DNA from 3 places in the Caproiciproducens galactitolivorans genome. Region 2 is predicted to be linked to each of the others. Evidence: riboswitches for the same ligand, from Rfam matches in the RefSeq annotation. Region 2 holds a riboswitch; each other region holds the start of a gene.
What was found. Region 2 has a riboswitch for fluoride ahead of P9B68_RS09110 (MFS transporter). Riboswitches for the same ligand answer to the same signal wherever they lie in the genome.
Positions count from the first base shown of each region.

Region 1 (6,233 bases), on a different contig from region 2:
GAATACTTTAAAGTCGTGCTTTTTAATATAGTTCATCAGGAATTTTATGATGAGGACGGAGACAACAAAGGCAACGACCATACCGGTGAGCAAAATGGAAACCTCCACACCCGTATAGTGGAAACCGAATTTCGCCAGTTTCAGTACGCTTGCCCCAAACATTACCGGGACAGCGAGATAAAATGTAAATTCAGCCGCCGTTGTTCTTGCAACCCCGATCAGAAGAGCGCCGACGATGGTTGCGCCGGAACGGGAGGTACCGGGGAATATTGCGGCGATCAGCTGGAAAAGCCCGATGATCAAAGCTGTTTTATAGCTTATTTTGGAAATTGCGGAGATCTTCGGCTGTTTATTCCGATTGTAGTTTTCAATTATAATAAACAAAATACCGAATAAAATCAACATGATTGAAACCGTTCGATAATTATAAAAGAAAGCCTCGATTTCCTCATCCCACAGTAAACCGACAATAGCGGCCGGAATACAGGCCACAATAATTTTTCCCCACATACTCAGAATGTCGGTCTTTACCGTCAATCTTTTTTGAAAACCAAAGGGCATCAGATTCTTCCAATAAATCACGATAACCGCTAAAATAGCGCCGAATTGAATCACAACGAGGAACATCGCCTTAAAAGTGGCGCTGGTATTCAGCTTTACAAAGTCGTCAAGCAGGATCATATGCCCCGTACTGCTGATCGGCAGCCATTCCGTAATTCCTTCAACGATTCCAAACAGGATTGCTTTTAAAATTTCTACGATTCCCATATTTCTCTCCATTTCGTGTTTGCATAGCTTGGATTTAGCTTGTTTTCAGCCATAGGAAGTCTGGAAGATTTCCGTGCGTTTATTCAGACAATATTGATTATATTCCAAAACAGAGATAACTGCAACGGAATATTGAAAATCGAAGATACTGTTGTCCGCCGCCTTCCATCTGAAACATTTCCTTATCGGGTCACATTATTCAGCCATTTGAAGCTTTTGTATCGCAGCACCGAAAATGGGATTTTGATAATTTCATCGCTCATCAGGATCATATAGATGACCGGAACGCTCCATTTAAATACGAAAGCCGCCAGGGCGCCCATTAGAATGGAGCCGCCCCACATGGTGGTTGTGTCAAGGACCAACCCGAACCGGGTATCGCCGCCGCCCCGGAAAACGCCGACGATGAGCGTTGTGTTGATTGCCTGTGCAAAGGAAAAATACGACATCACAAACAGCATGAATGATAAATGATTTTGCGTAGTCGGCGCCAGATTTAACGCGGATATGATCATCGGCCTTGCAGCCAGAATCAGGATCGCGCCGGCTCCGCCCGCGATAATGCTCAGCTTAATGAAACGCCTGGCGTAGATTTTGGCGTTTTGCAGATGGTTTTCCCCGATGGCCTTGCCGATGGTGATTGCGGTTGCGTTTGCAAGCCCAAAGGCGATTACCAGGGCAAGCTGCCGGGTGATCTGCGCAACGGAATTCGCCGACACAACAGAGCTTCCAAGGTGGCCGATCACAACGGCGTTCATCGCCACGCCGCAGCCCCACATCAGTTCGTTTATTGTAACCGGGACGGAATAGTACAGAAAGTCCCGGAACAGGTATTTGTCCCGCAAAAGCAGGGACGAAGGCTTAAATCGCAGGACATGGTTGAACTTTGCCGCATAGATTATGACAACCAGCAGCTCGATGCCTCTGGAAGTAAGTGTTGCGATGGCGGAACCCCGGATGCCAAGCTTTGGGCAGCCAAACAAGCCGAAGATTAGCAGGGAAGCAATTGTAACGTTCGACAGCAGGGAAATCAGGTACACCACGCTGGAGATTACGACGCGCTCCACGCTCCGCATGATATTCAGATAAATTACCGTGATCGACATGAGTATATATGAGAAGGAAATGATTCGAAGATATTTTACCCCTTCCGCTATAACCGGCCGCTCATTCGTAAATATATTCATGATTTGCTCTGGGAAGACCAGCACGGTTAGGGTAAATAAGGCGGCAACGCTCAACGAGAACCGCATACTGATTGCCGTGATTTTGAGGATGCTGTCGGTGTCTTTCTTTCCCCAGTACTGGGCTGTTAAAACGGCGGCGCCGGAGGTTAATCCGAAGAAAATTAACGTCAGGATGAATTGCACTTGGTTGGCAAGCGAGGCGGCGGAAAGCACCGTTTCGCTCACCCTTCCGAGCAGAAGGACGTCGATGGAAGAAATCCCGACGTTGATTAAATTTTGAAGCGCCATGGGCAGTATCAAAGAGAAGGCCGTTTTGTAAAAGGCTTTTGCTTCGTTTCTGTCAATGATCGTATTGTGTTTCACAAGCATTCCTTTCCGGTTTTCCAAAACCAGTTTTGATTTTTATGATCAGTATATTGGTAAATCTAATTTTGCGGACCGGAACATCCGGTGTTTCCAAAGCCGGCAATAGAAAATGATCAGCCGAAAAGGCGTTTGCCGGGATGACAAAAATTTTTTTTCATAATATAATAGGGAATACGGGATTCAAAATGAAATTACATACAGAATGAAGGATATTATGAACGAAAAAGAAATTTCAGAAATTCGCCGCCGCTTTCGTCCGGATAAGAGCAATATTACCCGGATTCGCGGCTGCTACGTGAACGAGCAGAGAGAAATTGTTACGCAATTCAGCCAGTCGCTGGGGCTGATGCAGCAGGAAGAAGCCGAAGAGCTTCTGGCAATCCTAAAAAAGACGCTGTCTGGCACAATTGGGAAAAACCTGATCGACATTGAGTTTGCCACTCGACAGGTCCTCGAAGGGGAGGAACATAAGTTGCTGATGGCACTTCGAGATTCCTCGCTGGAGGACGATGATGCCGTTCGGGAATTCTATGGGCGCGTGATTCAGGCGCTTAACTTGGAGGGGAAATACCTTATTCTTTTGGCCTGCGACAAATATGATGTTCCTTACTACGCAGAGGACGGAGAAAAGCAGGAAGATTCCTCGGAAGTGTTTTCGTACTTTTTGTGCAGTATCTGTCCTGTGAAACTGACAAAGCCGGCGCTCGGTTATTATGCCAGTGAAAACACGTTCCGGAATATTGCGTCCGACTGGATTGTGTCGGCGCCGGAGCTTGGCTTCCTTTTCCCGGCTTTTGACGACCGGAGCGCCAACATTTATAACGCCCTGTACTATTCCCACAATCTTGCGGAGAACCACGCGGAATTCGTGGACGCCATATTCAAAACCGAAATCCCAATGCCGGCCGCCGAACAAAAAGAAACATTCCAATCTATTTTGAGCGAAACCATTGCAGATGACTGCAATCTGGATGTTGTGCAAACGGTTCACAGCGAATTGTCCGGGCTGATTGAAGAACACAAAACCAATAAAGAGAAAGAGCCGTTGGTGATTTCAAAGGAAACGGTGAAAGGTGTTTTGAAATCCTGTGGTGTTCCGGAAACCCGAGTCACAGCGTTTGAAGAAAAATATGACGACGCTTTTGGCGCCGATATGGAAATCAGTCCGCGTAATATCATTGATACCAAGCAATTTGAGCTGCGTACCCCCGATGTGACAATCCGTGTGAACCCGGAATGCAGCGACCTGGTCGACACGCGGGTCATCAATGGGGTGAAGTATATTTTAATCCGTGCTGATGAAGGCGTGGAGGTAAACGGTGTGAACATTCATATTTCGTAACAGTTCTTAGGAACCTAAAAAAAGATTTCCCCGCAGAACGGTTATGTGAATAATTTTACCATATATCAGCAGACTGGCAAAGATGTTGCGCGATAAAATTCGCGGCTATAAAAAGATGTCTTGAAAAAAGCGCTCCGAAAAAATCGGAGCGCTTTTTTATGCTAGGGTGAAGGCGGTTTCCTACAATAGCTGCGCAACGAATTTGCCCGTCCAGCATGCGGAAAGGGCAAGAAACAGATTCAGACAGGCGTTTAGCCCGCCCATTAAATATGCGCCTTCGGAGATAAAGGAAACCGTTTCAAAGCTGAAAGTAGAAAATGTTGTAAGCCCTCCCAAAAATCCGGTTGTCAGGAATATCCGAAGGTTTGGGGACATAGGGAATAGGCTTGTACTGGATTCCATGATAAAGCCCATGATAAACCCGCCAAGTACATTCACAAGGAAAGTCCCCAGGGGGAAGTTGCCGAAAAACTTTGAGGTAGAGCACGAAATTATGTATCTTAACATGGTACCCAAAAATCCGCCGAAACCAACAATTAATACTTTAATCATTCCCTATACCACCTTACAAAAAATAAAAGCTTCTACTTTAAGTGTAAAGTAGAAGCCATCAGCATAAAGATGCATTTTGGTGAGCCTCATCACCATATTGAACTATATAACAGGATAAAGGATATCCGTTGGTTTGTAAATACATAGAAAACATAAAGAATCGGATTCTCCTTGCTCGATTTCGTGTTTTTTGTACAATCCCTTATTGCAGCGATGCCGCCCGCATAGCCAGAATAAAATACACTCTTATTCCCGAAAAGAAAATTTTTCAGTTTCAAGAATAAGAGTGTTCGGATCAGCCAGTATGTAATAAACAAATTGTACAATTTCCAGATTATAAACTAAAAGTCATAGCTGATTTCCGTTATGGGAATGACTTTTTTTGGTACTTCCGGATGCTCTCCGATCATCTTTTCCATCCAGATCATATCGTACCATGTGCCGAACTTATAGCCGCATTTTGTAAAGTGAGCCGCTTTTGCATACCCTAAATGCTCGTGGAAAGCCATACTGGCATTGTTAAGGTGCGCATCCTCAACCGGTGTATAGGCAATGCAGGCGTTCAGGTTAATAATGTTCTGGCGTTTCAGAAGCTCCTCCAGAGCAAGATACAGTTTTTTTCCCAAGCCTTTCCTTCGGCAATCCTGTTTTATGTATATGCTGGTTTCAACCGCCCAATTGTAAGCCGCGCGCTTTTTAAATGCCGATGCATATGCATAGCCGACAATGCGCCCCTCATCCACAGCGACAATGTAGGGATACATTTGTAAAGTGTCTTTGGTTCGCCTTGAAAACTCAGCTACGGACGGTACGTCATACTCAAAAGTAATGGACGTATTCCGAACATAGGGGGAATAAATATCCAAAAGTTCTTCTGCGTCCTTTTCTGTTGCCATCCGGATCAGGGTTCCCTGCTCCATTTTACGACCTTCTTTCTTTCATAAATGTAATTCCCATTGTGGAGGTGATGGGAATCATATTCTTTCATATGACCGGCTTATCCCCTATGCGGATAACCGAAACCATAAAAAACAATAGCAGCCTTATGTCACAAAATCATGACAAACGTACCAAGGGTAATTAGTATGCCGCCGAGGATGCTTTTCACTGTTACCGTTTCCTTCAGCGCCACAAAAGCAAGAACCATGGCAATGACCACGCTGAATTTATCGATTGGGATTACTTTTGAGGCTTCGCCGATTTGAAGTGCCTTATAATAGAATAGCCATGAAAGGCCGGTTGCAATGCCGGACAGAATAAGGAATATCCAGCTTTTTTGAGTAATATTCGCAATTTGGAACTGTGTTCCGGTGATAAAAACGATTCCCCACGCCATGATTAAAACGACTGCGGTGCGTATTGCAGTAGCTAAGTTAGAGTTTATGTCCTCAATTCCGATCTTGGCCAGTATGGACGTAGACGCTGCAAATACTGCGGACAATAACGCATAAATGAACCACATGGAATTTCCGTTTTTTAACTTTTCGATCGTGCCATTCACTCCCGTTCTTTTTTTAATAAGTGCTTGTGACATTTATCTGTTGCCACTTTTTCATTATAGAAAGCCATTTTGCAATAGTATCTGTAATTATACTCATGTTATACCGCACAGGGGACCGAAAATCAATCCTGCCGAATCGGCGGCGCATCAGAAATTTCAGCGCTTCGGCCGAGCTGAACCGTAGGAGATTGTCATAAACATACGGGTATCCTGCGCGATCCCGGGACGGTACATAAAAAGAGAGGCATCGGTTCGTGGGGAAGATAAACCGATGCCTCGCAAATAGAATTATTATGAAGAATATAGCATGGAAACTTTTATCCTACTGTGGCAACAAAAATTCTTGTGCCGTTTACATAAATTCCGGCTGCAGAGTCCGCCGCGCCGGCGGAAGTAATTTTGTAGTAATAATCATTGCCGGATTTGGAAACAAAAGCGAGCTTGAAGCACGGAGTTCCAACGGTAACGGATGGGGCTGTGGCGGAGGTAATCTTGAAGGTATAGGCGCCATGCACCG
Region 1 covers NZ_JAJUFJ010000002.1:11,012-17,244, reverse strand. The annotation lists gene P9B68_RS02460 (undecaprenyl-diphosphate phosphatase) at 1-768, opposite strand, end outside; gene P9B68_RS02455 (MATE family efflux transporter) at 951-2,324, opposite strand; gene P9B68_RS02450 (DUF4317 domain-containing protein) at 2,536-3,663, shown strand; gene crcB (fluoride efflux transporter CrcB) at 3,844-4,215, opposite strand; fluoride riboswitch at 4,258-4,318, opposite strand; gene P9B68_RS02440 (GNAT family N-acetyltransferase) at 4,557-5,135, opposite strand; gene P9B68_RS02435 (EamA family transporter) at 5,264-5,677, opposite strand; gene P9B68_RS02430 (hypothetical protein) at 6,034-6,233, opposite strand, start outside.
Region 1: it holds a riboswitch for fluoride, as region 2 does, so the genes downstream of both, crcB (fluoride efflux transporter CrcB) here and P9B68_RS09110 (MFS transporter) in region 2, are expected to answer to the same signal.

Region 2 (6,233 bases):
TGAAAATTCTGCGAATTACGTACTGCTGCATTACGGATGTTCAACAATGCTTCGGAATAAAGCTTTAGAAGGGTAATGGAGCTTGAATAATTGATTGACAAAGACTGATTAGGCGATAACCACGACCATAATCTGCTCTTCTGTTCCTTTGTTTCACAAGTAATTTTATATAATTTCCTTATGGTATCTGAATTACTAATACAGTCTTTGAGAATATCCTGTCGGTAACGAATTTGCTCTATGTTTTTCAAAGAATGAGACAGGACTTGATCGCATACATTCTCAACCAAGTCGTCCCCGTTGCCCATTGCGGATATAATCCGTTTTAATTCGAGATCATCAGACAATGTTTTCCAATCACAAGAGGGTTTTTCCTGCATATTAAAATCAAAATCATCAGCTAATAATCTGACTTCCATTTTTACCTATTCCTTCCGTACTTGGTACTATTCACATTTTTTGCTTTAGCCGTGCGCTGAGCTGAGCATAAGTAAGATGGTATTTCGAGGCGATGTGAAGTGCATAAGCCAGTCCGTCAGGAGGCTTACGTACAATTTGAAAGGTCCTTATTGTAGGATCGTTTTCATCTACCGTACTCATCATACTGACTGTTTCTTTTCCGTAAGTGGCAAGTTCATCAATAAATGTTACACAAATAGCCGGACAGCCGATTTTCACAATGGCATCCATCATATGGTTGCCCAGCAAAATAGCGTCCGATAGGGTGGTTGAAGAAAATATTTCGTTGATGACAATAAGGCTTTTCGAAGTGGCATGGCTTAGAATGTCATACAGTCGTTCCAAATCATCCTGTAGTTTTCCGTTGAGTGATGATAAATCTTCTTCGCGTTCGAAATGAGTGTAAATCTGGTCAAATAATAAAAGCGATGCCTCTTTTCCCGGAACGCACAAGCCGAGACTTGCAAGATAATGGATTTGCCCAAATGCGCGCGCATAGGTAGTTTTTCCTCCCTGATTTGGCCCTGTGACGACTAAAATCCGTTCCGGAGGCTCCAGCGTAAAATCGTTTGTAACCGGCTTGTTTTCAGAGCCAAGCGACTTTGCCAGTGCAAGATCGAAGAAGTTTAGGTCGTAGAGCCTGTCAGCACCGGACGTAAGCCTGGGATAGCAGAAAGGCAGCCCCCTTTCTTTGAGAGGTGCTATAAATCCCAGCCATGAAAGATAGAAGTGAACTTCACGTGAAAACTGCGCGATAACCGGATCAATGAATTCCAAGTTCCGCATACAGAAATCGTTCAGATCAGAAAAAACATTTGGGTAGCAGGTTGCGACCAGTTTGAGAACAGCAGCTTCCACATGCTCTGCCCGAGGTTCTTCCGTCAGCTTGTGGCGGTACTCTTGCACATTTCCCTGCTGAAAACGGGCAAATAATTCGCGGACGTCAACGCTGATGTCTGGCTGATTCTCGTATTTTCGGACTCGTATGGCGCCGTTTTTTATCAACATACAATAGTGCACCGTGGAAAGTTCCTTTTTCAGATCATCCACGCTTGTTTTCAAGGTAAGGAACTTCTCGCTTTCTTGATAGTTATGCAGATAGTCCACAAATCTCTGTAAGCCTTTCGAAAGTATCGTCTTTTTATTTAGACCATTTACTGCCTCAATGATGACGGAACAATATCGACTTGCAAAATCCAACATTCGTCCTCTGGCCAAATAGTTGTTTTGATAAGCGTCATTGGAAACCAGAATTTTCCTCAATTGATCTTGAAAGGCATTGAGCTCAAAAATGGTTTTAGAAAAAGTGGAAATGAGCTCCCGTAGCCCATCATTTTCAAGGTCACGCATAACATCCTGCCGATATTGGATAATATCCGCATTAGCGAGGGGTGTCAAAAACCAGCGATCCAGCTGGTATGTTTTGTAGCCGGTTAAAATTGGGTGGATTATTTGATCCAAATTTAGGTCTTTGAAATAGCCCGGTTCTGATTCCGCTTCCTGATGAGGAATCTTATCATCATTTGGGAATAAAATGCTGAAGAACGTAAAGCATCAATCCTTTCCAATTTGTGCGTCTGTTGACATGTCACATTGGGTTATTGTATTTGCATATGCAGCAAGTGATCTAAGCGTGTCCGTCATGCGTTCGTTGAATATCATCATATGGCTCGGAGCTTTGAGCTGGACGGAAGAAAAGTTCCATATAGCAACGATACCTGCTCTGACTAGTGCATCACAGGTCGTTTGCGCGCTGATACCTGGTGTCGCAATAATGGCAATCTTCGCATTCAACCGATGGCATATTGCTTCCAACTCATTAACAGGATAAACCGGCTTTCCCGATACGCCTTTTCGAATCAATTGTTCGTTAATATCAAAACCGGCGAGAATGTCGAGACCGTAGACGGAAAACCCAGCATAACCCAAAAGTGCTTTCCCGATTTTTCCAACACCGACCAATACCACCGCACTTGCTGATTTGCAGAGCATATGCTGATAAACCGCTTGAAAAAGTTCTTCCCGATTAATTTCTCTGAAACGTTCTATACCTAACAGAATCTGTATATCTCCCTTGACAGTTTTTGAAGGGATAGAAAGATCCTTTGCGATAGCGTTTAGCTTCAAGGCTTGTATATTTTGGGGGATATTTTGCAAATACTTAAAATAAAGTGGGATGCGCCGCATCATATCATTATCAACTTTCATATAACACCATTTCATAAATTGAATTACCCTGACTTATCCAATTCCTCAATGCTTTGCTTATAAATTGTCGTAAATCCATCAATTAATGGAACAGGCCCCGAATATTTCTCAGTTGGTTCATCGGTCATAAAAATTCCCTCTTGAGCGGTAAGCACCGTAAAAAACAGCTGATGCCATCTACCGCAATTTGTTGTAGAAGTCATCAGCCATTCGTTTCGGCTTGTTGCCAAGGGAGAACTTCATTCCCTTTTATTTAGTTTTCCGTGTTCTCAAAGCGGGCAATATAATGGAATTTTAGTGGTTCCGTCATGCTTGGGTTTACTACTTTTATTTGATCCAGATGGTCGTAACAAACCAGTATTTCAACCTGAATCTCTTTTTCTTCCCCTTTCTTTAAATCGTAATGATCCGGCTGTTTGTTCTGAGGCGGAAGGTTCCACATATTTCCATCCGGGTTAAAAGCTAGATGATTCAGCCTCATTTTCCCCTCTAAGACCGTAATAAAATAACTGCATATTCCCGCTTGAACCGGCAGATAACAAGTGCTCGTTTTCAGACTGGCTTGCCCTGCCAAGGTGACAATATCATCCATATGCTTGCATCTTACTAATTTACGGTTCAATCGTTCATAGGAACCGTTTTCCGGTACAATCATGACGATGCAACTAGCGTATTTTACCACATAAGACGCTACAGATCCAATCATTTGAGACCAACCGTCTTTGGTGGATTTTGTCATTACAATGATATCTATGTTATTTTGGTTTGCACAATCCAAAATCCCTTCCCCGGCGCGGCCAATCACTACTTCTTTTTTCACCTGAAAACCCGGCATTTGATCGGAAACAGCATCCAAAGTCGATTTCATTTCCTTTTTTATCTTATCAAATTCTTTCGCAGAAAACATTGACGCAATATCTTCCCGAACCATGAGCAGTACAATATTCACGTCTTTTGGCATGTATAGTGACTTTACCAAGTCAACCGCTTTCATGCTGCGTTCCGTTCCGTCAATCGGGATAAGGATATTTCTCATGACAGTGCCTCCCATCTGATAAGTCCCCCCCTTAGACGATGAAAAAGGCTGACAACCTCTACAATCTTGTAGAAGCCATCAGCTGTAATCAGCAATTCGGATATTCCGAAGGGGAGCTTCATCCCTTTAAGGGTAGTATAGCACTTTGCATCAGCATCTGCAAGAATTATACTAACTTTTATCAATTGTATTTGCAGCATTGAATTATAGTTGACAAAACACAGTCTTATGACTAAACTTAAAGCAATTAGAATAACGGCGATGAAGTTCGCCTTATACCCCATTTCTGGGGTTAATGACTTCTATTATTATAAATAATAGAAGTTTTTTTGTTGGAGAAAAAAGGAGTGTATCATCATGAAGCGAAACAGAAACAATGTTCGTACTCTCGGATGGGTAGCTTTCTTCGGAGGATTCGGGCAAGATATGATACAGCCCATCCTGCCTGTATTCTATTCCTCAGTCCTTGGCATGAGCAAGGAGATGATAGGGTTAGTAGAAGGTAGCCTTACAACAATCGTAAGCATCTTCAAAATTTTGTCTGGATTTTTGTCGGATAAACTAAAAAAGCGTAAAGCAATCGTATTTATTGGATATTTATTATCTGCAGTCAGTCGATTTTTGTTCGGCTTTGCTTCTACAGCATGGCAGGCTTTTGTTCTCCGCTTTGCCGACGGTATAGGAAAGGGCATAAAGGATGCGCCAAGAGACGCGCTTGTTGCTCAATCCGCAAAAGAAGGGGAAATGGGATTTTCCTTTGGCTATCAGCGCACACTTGATACATTTGGCTCTGTTGTTGGCCCACTTGCTACCGCCGGTCTCTTATGGCTTCTTGCGAAAAATATTATGCGATACAGAATTATTTTCTATATTGGCGGATTGATTTCAGCCATTACCCTTTTGCTGATTGTTTTTTTCGTGAGAGAAAAGTCTCAACCGGATTCACCCCAAGGGAGTAAGTTTAATTGGACACTCTTAAAAGGCAAATTCCTATATTTTCTGATTATAATGCTAATATTCACTTTAGGAAATTCAAGTGATTCCTATTTAATTTTACGTGCTCAAAATGTAGGTGTCAGCGTCATCGCAATTCCTGTTGTATATGCACTGTTTAACCTATTCTATGCGCTCCTATCCACACCGGCAGGTGCGTTGTCCGATAAAATCGGGCGGGTTAAAGTCATGCAAGCCGGGTGGCTGATTTACGCAATCGCCTATGTCGGGTTTGCTCTTGCAAATCAAGCATGGCAAATCTGGATCATTTATATCTTTTACGGGTTCTATTATGCGACGACAGAGGGTATAGCAAAAGCGTTAGTTGCACATATTGTGCCTGATAATCAGCGTGGCACAGCATACGGATTTTTTAATGCTTCTCTCGGACTAATGTCCTTACCTGCAAATTTAATTGCCGGATTCCTATGGGACAAAGTTGCACCGGCAGCAACTTTTTATTTCGGAGCTGCTTGTGCAATAATATCTTTAATTCTTTTAAGCTTTTCAAAATTAGAAAGATGTGCTGCCGATTAGGCAATGCTAAGAAATTGCTGCGCAAAAAAGAAACAGCATTTGGGAGACAATAATATATGGATAAAACAACTAAAAAGAAAAATCTCGCACTTGAATTTATTCTATTATTTGGATTAATCAGCGCCTTGGGGGATATTACTTATGAAGGAGCGCGTAGTATCTATGGCAGCTATTTAGGTGTATTGGGTGCCAATGCCGTGGCAGTTGGACTTATAACGGGTTTTGGAGAATTCCTGGGATATGCAATCCGGGCTGTTTCGGGATATTTTATTGATAAAACCGGTAATAGCTGGATTGTGACGACTATAGGCTATGCTATGCTTATTTCAGTTCCATTACTGGCTTTGGCTGAGCATTGGGAAATTGCAGCACTATTTATTATTCTTGAACGAATTGGCAAAGCGGTACGCAGCCCCGGCAAAGATACTATGATTTCACATGCAACAAAGCATATAGGATCTGGATTTGGTTTTGGTATTAGTGAGGCTCTTGACCAGATCGGCGCAATTATTGGGCCTCTTATTTTTACGGTATGTCTTTCATCTTTTGGCGGGTATAAGCAGGGGGTTCAAATTATGTGGGCTCCTGCAATTTTAACGATTGCCGTCGTATTATATACAAAGCATAAGTATCCGAATCCGTCGCAATTTGAAACAATCACCGTGTCCGGAGGGGCAGCAAATCAAAAACCGCAAGCTTCAAAAAGGAAGGTATCGGCTGATTATTGGTTATATTCTCTGTTCATTTTTTTTAGTGTTCTTGGCTTTGCCGGCTTTCCTATACTTTCCTATCACTTTTTATTTCAAAGAATATTAAACCAAGCGGCAATTCCAACATTATATGCAGTTGCTATGGCAATTGATGGATTGCTTGCTGTTTTTATCGGAAAGCTTTATGATCGTATGGGAATAAAAGTTCTCGTATCTATTTCGCTTTTAAGTATTGCTGTATCAGTTTTAGGCTTCTCTACTTCAACTGCTTTTGCTGTCATCAGCATTTT
Region 2 covers NZ_JAJUFJ010000011.1:93,153-99,385, reverse strand. The annotation lists gene P9B68_RS09130 (MutS-related protein) at 1-419, opposite strand, end outside; gene P9B68_RS09125 (MutS-related protein) at 451-1,920, opposite strand; gene P9B68_RS09120 (redox-sensing transcriptional repressor Rex) at 2,014-2,667, opposite strand; fluoride riboswitch at 2,854-2,923, opposite strand; gene P9B68_RS09115 (universal stress protein) at 2,921-3,703, opposite strand; fluoride riboswitch at 3,766-3,838, opposite strand; fluoride riboswitch at 3,952-4,015, shown strand; gene P9B68_RS09110 (MFS transporter) at 4,061-5,233, shown strand; gene P9B68_RS09105 (MFS transporter) at 5,290-6,233, shown strand, end outside.

Region 3 (6,233 bases), on a different contig from region 2:
CAAAGAATGAAATGCCTACCACCTTGACCGTATTGGTCACACCGGAGCAGAAAAAAACCTCATCGACTATAACGCTAACGACACCATCCACGCATCCCTTGTTTACCGGGGAGACGAGAAAACAGCGCGGAAATTTATAGACGCACAGGACCAGTACCTTGCATCCAAACAGGGAGGAAAAACAAATGAACAATAATCAGGTTCTTGCGATTTGGGGCAGCCCGGATAGTGGAAAAACCACCCTTTCTGTGAAGATCGCAAAAGGACTGGAAGCAATAAAACGGAGCGTTGCGATCGTCACCTGTGATGAAGAAACGCCATGCTTCCAGTCCTGACTCCTGCCGGGAAGCAGAATCACCCCTCTTTAGGTGAATTGTTGTCACAGTCCCGGATTTCCCAGACAGACATCTTAAAATATTCCGCACCATATGGGGACGAGATCAGTCTTATTGGCTATCGTTTGGAAGAAAATGAAACAACCTATCCTATTGTGGCGAAGCTCTCCAAAATGCGTACGGTTTCCGAGGAACTCGACTATGAAATGTATAAAGAAATAAAAATGTATTTATCTGTGCTTGCAATCATTGGAGGGATTATTCTGGCCGCATGCGCTTTGAATAATGACTGGAAAGGGTTTCTGTTTTGCACAACCAAGGGGAAGATTTCCTTGTCTATTACGGCTCTTGTGATTTTTGTAACCCTTATACGCGTTATCCGGCTGACTAAGCCGGTTGAATTCAGGAGGTAGATTTTATGTATATGCCTATATCATTGTATTCAAAAACCGTATGATGCCACTAACTTACCCGACCGCATTTGAGGATGGATGCTTGGTACTTGAGTAAATACATATGTTCTAGCAAGATTGCAATATATTCGTGCTGATTTTCATTTGCACATTGCAAAGCCACTAAAAATTGTCCAGTTTCCAGCCACTTTTTGCGCTATTTTATTATTGTTTGAACGTGCGGCTGCTAGCACAATTATGATTTAAAAGCACTAATATCAAATTTTTCGATATAGCGATATATCTGAATGCAGAGAATACAAAAACACTAGAATAAAATAAAAGACCGGAATAAATACGGTCTTTCAAACGATATATTGTTAAATTTTCCTTGCAATTTTTGTTTTTCCAACGTTACTGTATTGGGGGCAGCTTCCAGAGAACCTAGGAGAGGAACCTTTATTCCTATGTGATTGCGCCAACAATCCTTTGTGATACATAAAAATTATTTGATAACAAGGGTAAAAGCATATACTTTTACCCTTTATCATTCATGGTCGAGGTGACTGGATTCGAACCAGCGGCCTCTACGTCCCGAACGTAGCGCTCTACCAAGCTGAGCCACACCTCGAAAAATCGGCCCTCTTTGGGGCCATGGCTGCGGAAGAAGGATTCGAACCCTCACAAACAGAGTCAGAGTCTGTCGTGCTACCCTTACACAATTCCGCATCAAAATATCGGCAACTTATAATGACTTTATGGCTTTGTCACACCATATATTGTATTCCGTTCACCCCGTCAATACCTAACCTATATCGTAATGGGGGCTAACGTGTCAGCGAGATATATTCTACTACATTCAGCAGTAAAATGCAAGTTTTTTTTTTAATTTTTTTAGTACTTTGTATTTTTTCAGAACTTATTATAAAATTCCCGGTTTATGCCATCTTTTTTTGAAGTAACTTCTTCCTGCGCTCTGCGGGGGAGACAAGGTGCTTTCTCTGTGATAGGCGCTCCTTTACGCACCTCCGTATTTACACAGGCAATATTTTCTCCGCAACAGCGTAAAAACCTCATAAAAAATCATACAATAAAAAAAATTGTAAAATTAGAATACCACATCCTAGAATTATGATATAATAATTTTATAAAATTTCGAGAAAATTCAAATCATATATAAAAGCAAAATGAAAGGAGGATTATTTAGTGAAAAAAGGATTAAAAGTGGTCTGTTTCATTGCAAACAATTTTGAGGATTTGGAATTGTGGTACCCCGTTCTAAGGCTTCGGGAAGCAGGTGTAACCGTTCATCTGGTCGGAGAAAAAGCCGGCGAAAAATACATCGGGAAATACGGCGTACCTGCCACTTCCGATTATGCGTTTGGGGACATCGCCATCGAGGATTACGACGCACTTCTGGTTCCGGGCGGCTGGGCTCCGGACAAGCTCCGGCGTTTTCCGGAAGTGATCGAGATGGTTCGCGCAATAGACAGAGAAAACAAACCAATCGGTCAGATTTGCCACGCAGGCTGGGTTCTGATTTCCGCAAAAATACTGAATGGAAAGAACGTCACAAGCACGCCGGGTATTAAAGACGATATGGAAAACGCGGGAGCAAAGTGGCTGGACAAGCCCGTGGTTGTGGATGGCAATATCGTTTCCAGCCGCCGGCCGCAGGATCTACCGGGGTATATGAAAGCTTTTCTTTCCCTTCTTGAAAAGCGTTATCCGGATTCATAAATACGAAATCTGACGATTAAGATACTCGTATTTCACCGCCAAACAAAATACAAAAAAGGACGAACAAAGTATGATAAAAACAAACGAAGACGGCACGCTTGACATGAAGGTGCTCGAAATAAGCGATATCATCGACATCTCTTTGTTGCAAAAATTCCAGGATAATTTTGCAATCGGTATGAATTGTGCCAGTGTGACCGTAGACCGTAACGGCACCCCGGTAACAAATCCCAGTTCCTATACAAGATTTTGCGACGGATTTGTCCACCAGTCTCAAATTGGTGACCGCCGCTGTGCCGAATCCCACCACCGCATGGGCGAAATGGCCGCCCGCTCCGGCAGGCCGTTTGTCGGACAATGCCACGCGGGTCTGATTGATTTTGCCGCACCGATCATCATTAACGGCGAACTGATCGGAACCGTTTTGGGCGGACAGGTACTTTCGGAAAACCCCCGGGAGGAGCATTACCGCAAAGTTGCAAATGAAATTGATGTTAGTGGGGACGGGTTGGTCGAGGCGGTAAAAAAGATCAAGGTTACGGATATGAAAAGCATCAGCGCCGCCGCGGAAGTTTTGTTTATTGTCGTCAATGCACTCGCCAAAAACGGCTATGCAAAAATTGAGCTTGAACATCTCGCTAAGCTTTTGGCAAATAAATTCATCGAGATTTCGTCCACTCTGGAAGAACTTGCGTCCTCCGCGCAGAATATTACGGAACGGCAACAGGACCTGAACGAAGAGATTTCGCAAGTGGAAACCATTACGGAAGAAATTAATGATGTTTTGAAATCCATCACCCAAATCGCATCCTATACAAAGATTCTGGGCATCAACGCATCCATAGAATCGGCTCGCGTCGGGGAGGCTGGAAGAGGATTCGACGTCGTTGCAAAGGAAATTCAGACCTTGTCCCAAACTTCCAACGATACGGCCGAACATATCATGAAGCTAACAAAGAAGATCAAGGAATCCATCCAAGAAACCGTAAACAACTCTAATATCACTTTACATACGACCCAGGAACAGTCAAGCGCAATGGAGGAGGTTTCTGCCGTGATACAAGAATCCGTTCATATTGCCGATCAGCTCAACAGTCTAATGAAGCAAAATTAAGGAACGCCTGCCGAAAACGGCAGGCGTTCCTTAATTGCGTTCATTCTTTTGCGCCATACTCTTTTTCATATCTTTCAATGCATACTCGTATGATCTTCTTCGCTTCCTGCGCGTCCTGTATATGCTCAACAGCCGTAGCTTTTCCTTCGAGCTGCTTGTACACGGAGAAAAAGTGCGACATTTCTTCAAGCACATGTTTCGGCAGTTCCGTTATATCGTGATAGGCGTTATAGGTAGGGTCATGAAAGGGAACGGCAATAATTTTCTCGTCCACAAACCCGCTGTCCAGCATTGCAATGACACCGATCGGGCGACACCGAACAAGAGAAAGAGACTGTATATCCTCAGTACAGAGCACAAGAACATCCAGAGGATCACGGTCTTCCGCTATCGTGCGAGGAATAAACCCGTAATTTGCGGGATAATGCGCGGAAGTATAAAGAATTCGATCCATATAGAGCGTACCCGTACCTTTATCAAGTTCATATTTCGTTTTACAACCTTTCGGAATTTCAATGACCGCGCAAAAATCGTCTGTCTGGATTCTTTCTTTGGAGATATCGTGCCAAATGTTCAAAAATACCCCTCCAATATTCTTTTCGATGCCCCCTTCAAACGGGGTTTGAGTATGGCTATTATAGCTAGTCTGAGCGGAGAGCCGAGAAGCCGCCCCTCTTTCCCCCTCCCCGGAGTAAACAAAAAAGCTGATGCCTGCTGTGTATGCCACAGAAGTCATCAGCTTTAAAAGCAATTTTAGCATTCGCTATGGGAGAACTTCATTCCCAGTAAGTATTCTATCATAATCCAATAAAATGTCAATGTATTTCGGAGACAATCTGAACACACTATTCAATCCCCAGTTCTTTCTCACGCTTTTTCAATATTTGAAATGTTTCCGAAAAATCAAGGGTTGCAAAGTAATCCATCGGGGTTTCCGCACGCCGGATTAATTCAACAGGCCCGTCCTCTTTCAGGAGCAGCTCCGCAGAACGCAGGCGACCGTTATAATTGTACCCCATGGCGTGCCCATGTGCTCCCGCGTCATGTATTACCAGCAAATCGCCCTTATTGATTTTCGGAAGCATACGGTCAATTGCAAATTTGTCGTTGTTTTCACACAGGCTCCCAGTAATATCGTACCGATGGTCGCAGGGCGCGTTTTCTTTGCCCATAACCGTGATATGGTGGTACGCCCCGTACATTGCCGGGCGCATCAGATTTGCAGCGCAGGCATCTACGCCGATGTATTCCTTGTAAATATGTTTTTCATGGATTGCCGTTGTGACAAGGCAGCCGTATGGCCCGAGGATGTAACGCCCGAGTTCGGTGTAAATATCCACATTTTTAAGTCCCGCCGGAACCAGAATTTCTTCGTAGGCCATTCGGACGCCTTCGCCAATTTTTTCAATATCCGCCGGTTTCTGTTCGGGGCGGTACGGAATGCCGATTCCGCCGGACAGGTTAATGAAGGACACGGCAATTCCCGTCTGCTTGTACAGGTCAACCGCCGTACGGAATAAAATACCCGCCAGCGTCGGATAATACGCGTCATCCGTTGTATTGCTTGCCAGAAAGGCATGCAGACCGAACCGTTTCGCTCCATACGAACGCAGCTTGAGAAACCCTTCCTTCAACTGGTCGTAGGGGAACCCGTATTTTGACTCACCCGGATTATCCATAATTGCGTTGCTGATTTGGAAGGTTCCGCCGGGATTGTAGCGGCAGCAGATAGTTTCCGGAATACCCGTGGCTTCTTTCAGATAGTCAATATGCGTAAAATCGTCCAGGTTAATGATTCCGCCCAGCTTTTTTGCCAGCACAAATTCCTGCGCAGGCGTGTCATTGGAAGAGAACATGATATCGCTTCCGTGGAAGCCCACCGCGTCCGCAAGCATCAGTTCTGTTAAAGAAGAACAGTCCGTACCGCAGCCTTCTTCCTTCAACAGGCGAAGCAAAAAAGGATTTGGGGTTGCCTTTACCGCAAAATATTCCCGGAAACCGGGATTCCAGGAAAAAGCCTTTTGCAGCCTTCGCACATTTTCCCGAATTCCCTTTTCGTCGTAGAGATAAAATGGAGTGGGGTATTTTTCAGTAATTTTTTTTAATTGTTCTAGTGTAACAAACGGCTTCTTCAAGAAAATCAACTTCCTTCCATCATTGTGATCAGCGTAATTTCATTTTTCAATGCTTCTTTAAAAAGCTCAATCAGATTCCGTTTTTGGGAGTACAGGCAGGTTGATTCGGATCCTGCCGCGGTGTCCCCTGTCAGTACGTTTTTCGAGTCCGCAATCAGCCGGATTTGGTGCTGCCCGGTTTTCGTATGATAAACCTGCGCCCCATCCAACGCAAACGGCGGGTCGGTGATAATCACGACTTTCAACCCCCGAGCGACAGCCCCCTTGATCTGGGGCATCAGCTTTGAAAGCGTCTGCCCGGAAACGGCGAGATAGACCCGCTCCTTCGCCTTGTCAATCATGTTTTTCATTTTGTCAAAAATATTTTCTTCGCCCTTTACGGTGATATAACCCCCGGTTTCCTCCCTTTGCTCCGGGAGAACCTGCGTAAGCAATTGTGCGTATTCCTGCATGCGGCGAATCCGGTTACCGCAGAATTCCTCCGCCGGAACCGGAAGGTAGTGGGTTGCGGTATCCT
Region 3 covers NZ_JAJUFJ010000003.1:140,995-147,227, reverse strand. The annotation lists gene P9B68_RS04165 (hypothetical protein) at 1-91, opposite strand, end outside; gene P9B68_RS04160 (P-loop NTPase family protein) at 186-335, shown strand; gene P9B68_RS04155 (hypothetical protein) at 320-748, shown strand; tRNA gene P9B68_RS04150 (tRNA-Pro) at 1,282-1,358, opposite strand; tRNA gene P9B68_RS04145 (tRNA-Gln) at 1,383-1,456, opposite strand; gene P9B68_RS04140 (type 1 glutamine amidotransferase domain-containing protein) at 1,934-2,467, shown strand; gene P9B68_RS04135 (PocR ligand-binding domain-containing protein) at 2,538-3,581, shown strand; gene P9B68_RS04130 (inorganic diphosphatase) at 3,622-4,158, opposite strand; fluoride riboswitch at 4,301-4,374, opposite strand; gene P9B68_RS04125 (diaminopimelate decarboxylase) at 4,427-5,716, opposite strand; gene P9B68_RS04120 (TrmB family transcriptional regulator) at 5,722-6,233, opposite strand, start outside.
Region 3: it holds a riboswitch for fluoride, as region 2 does, so the genes downstream of both, P9B68_RS04130 (inorganic diphosphatase) here and P9B68_RS09110 (MFS transporter) in region 2, are expected to answer to the same signal.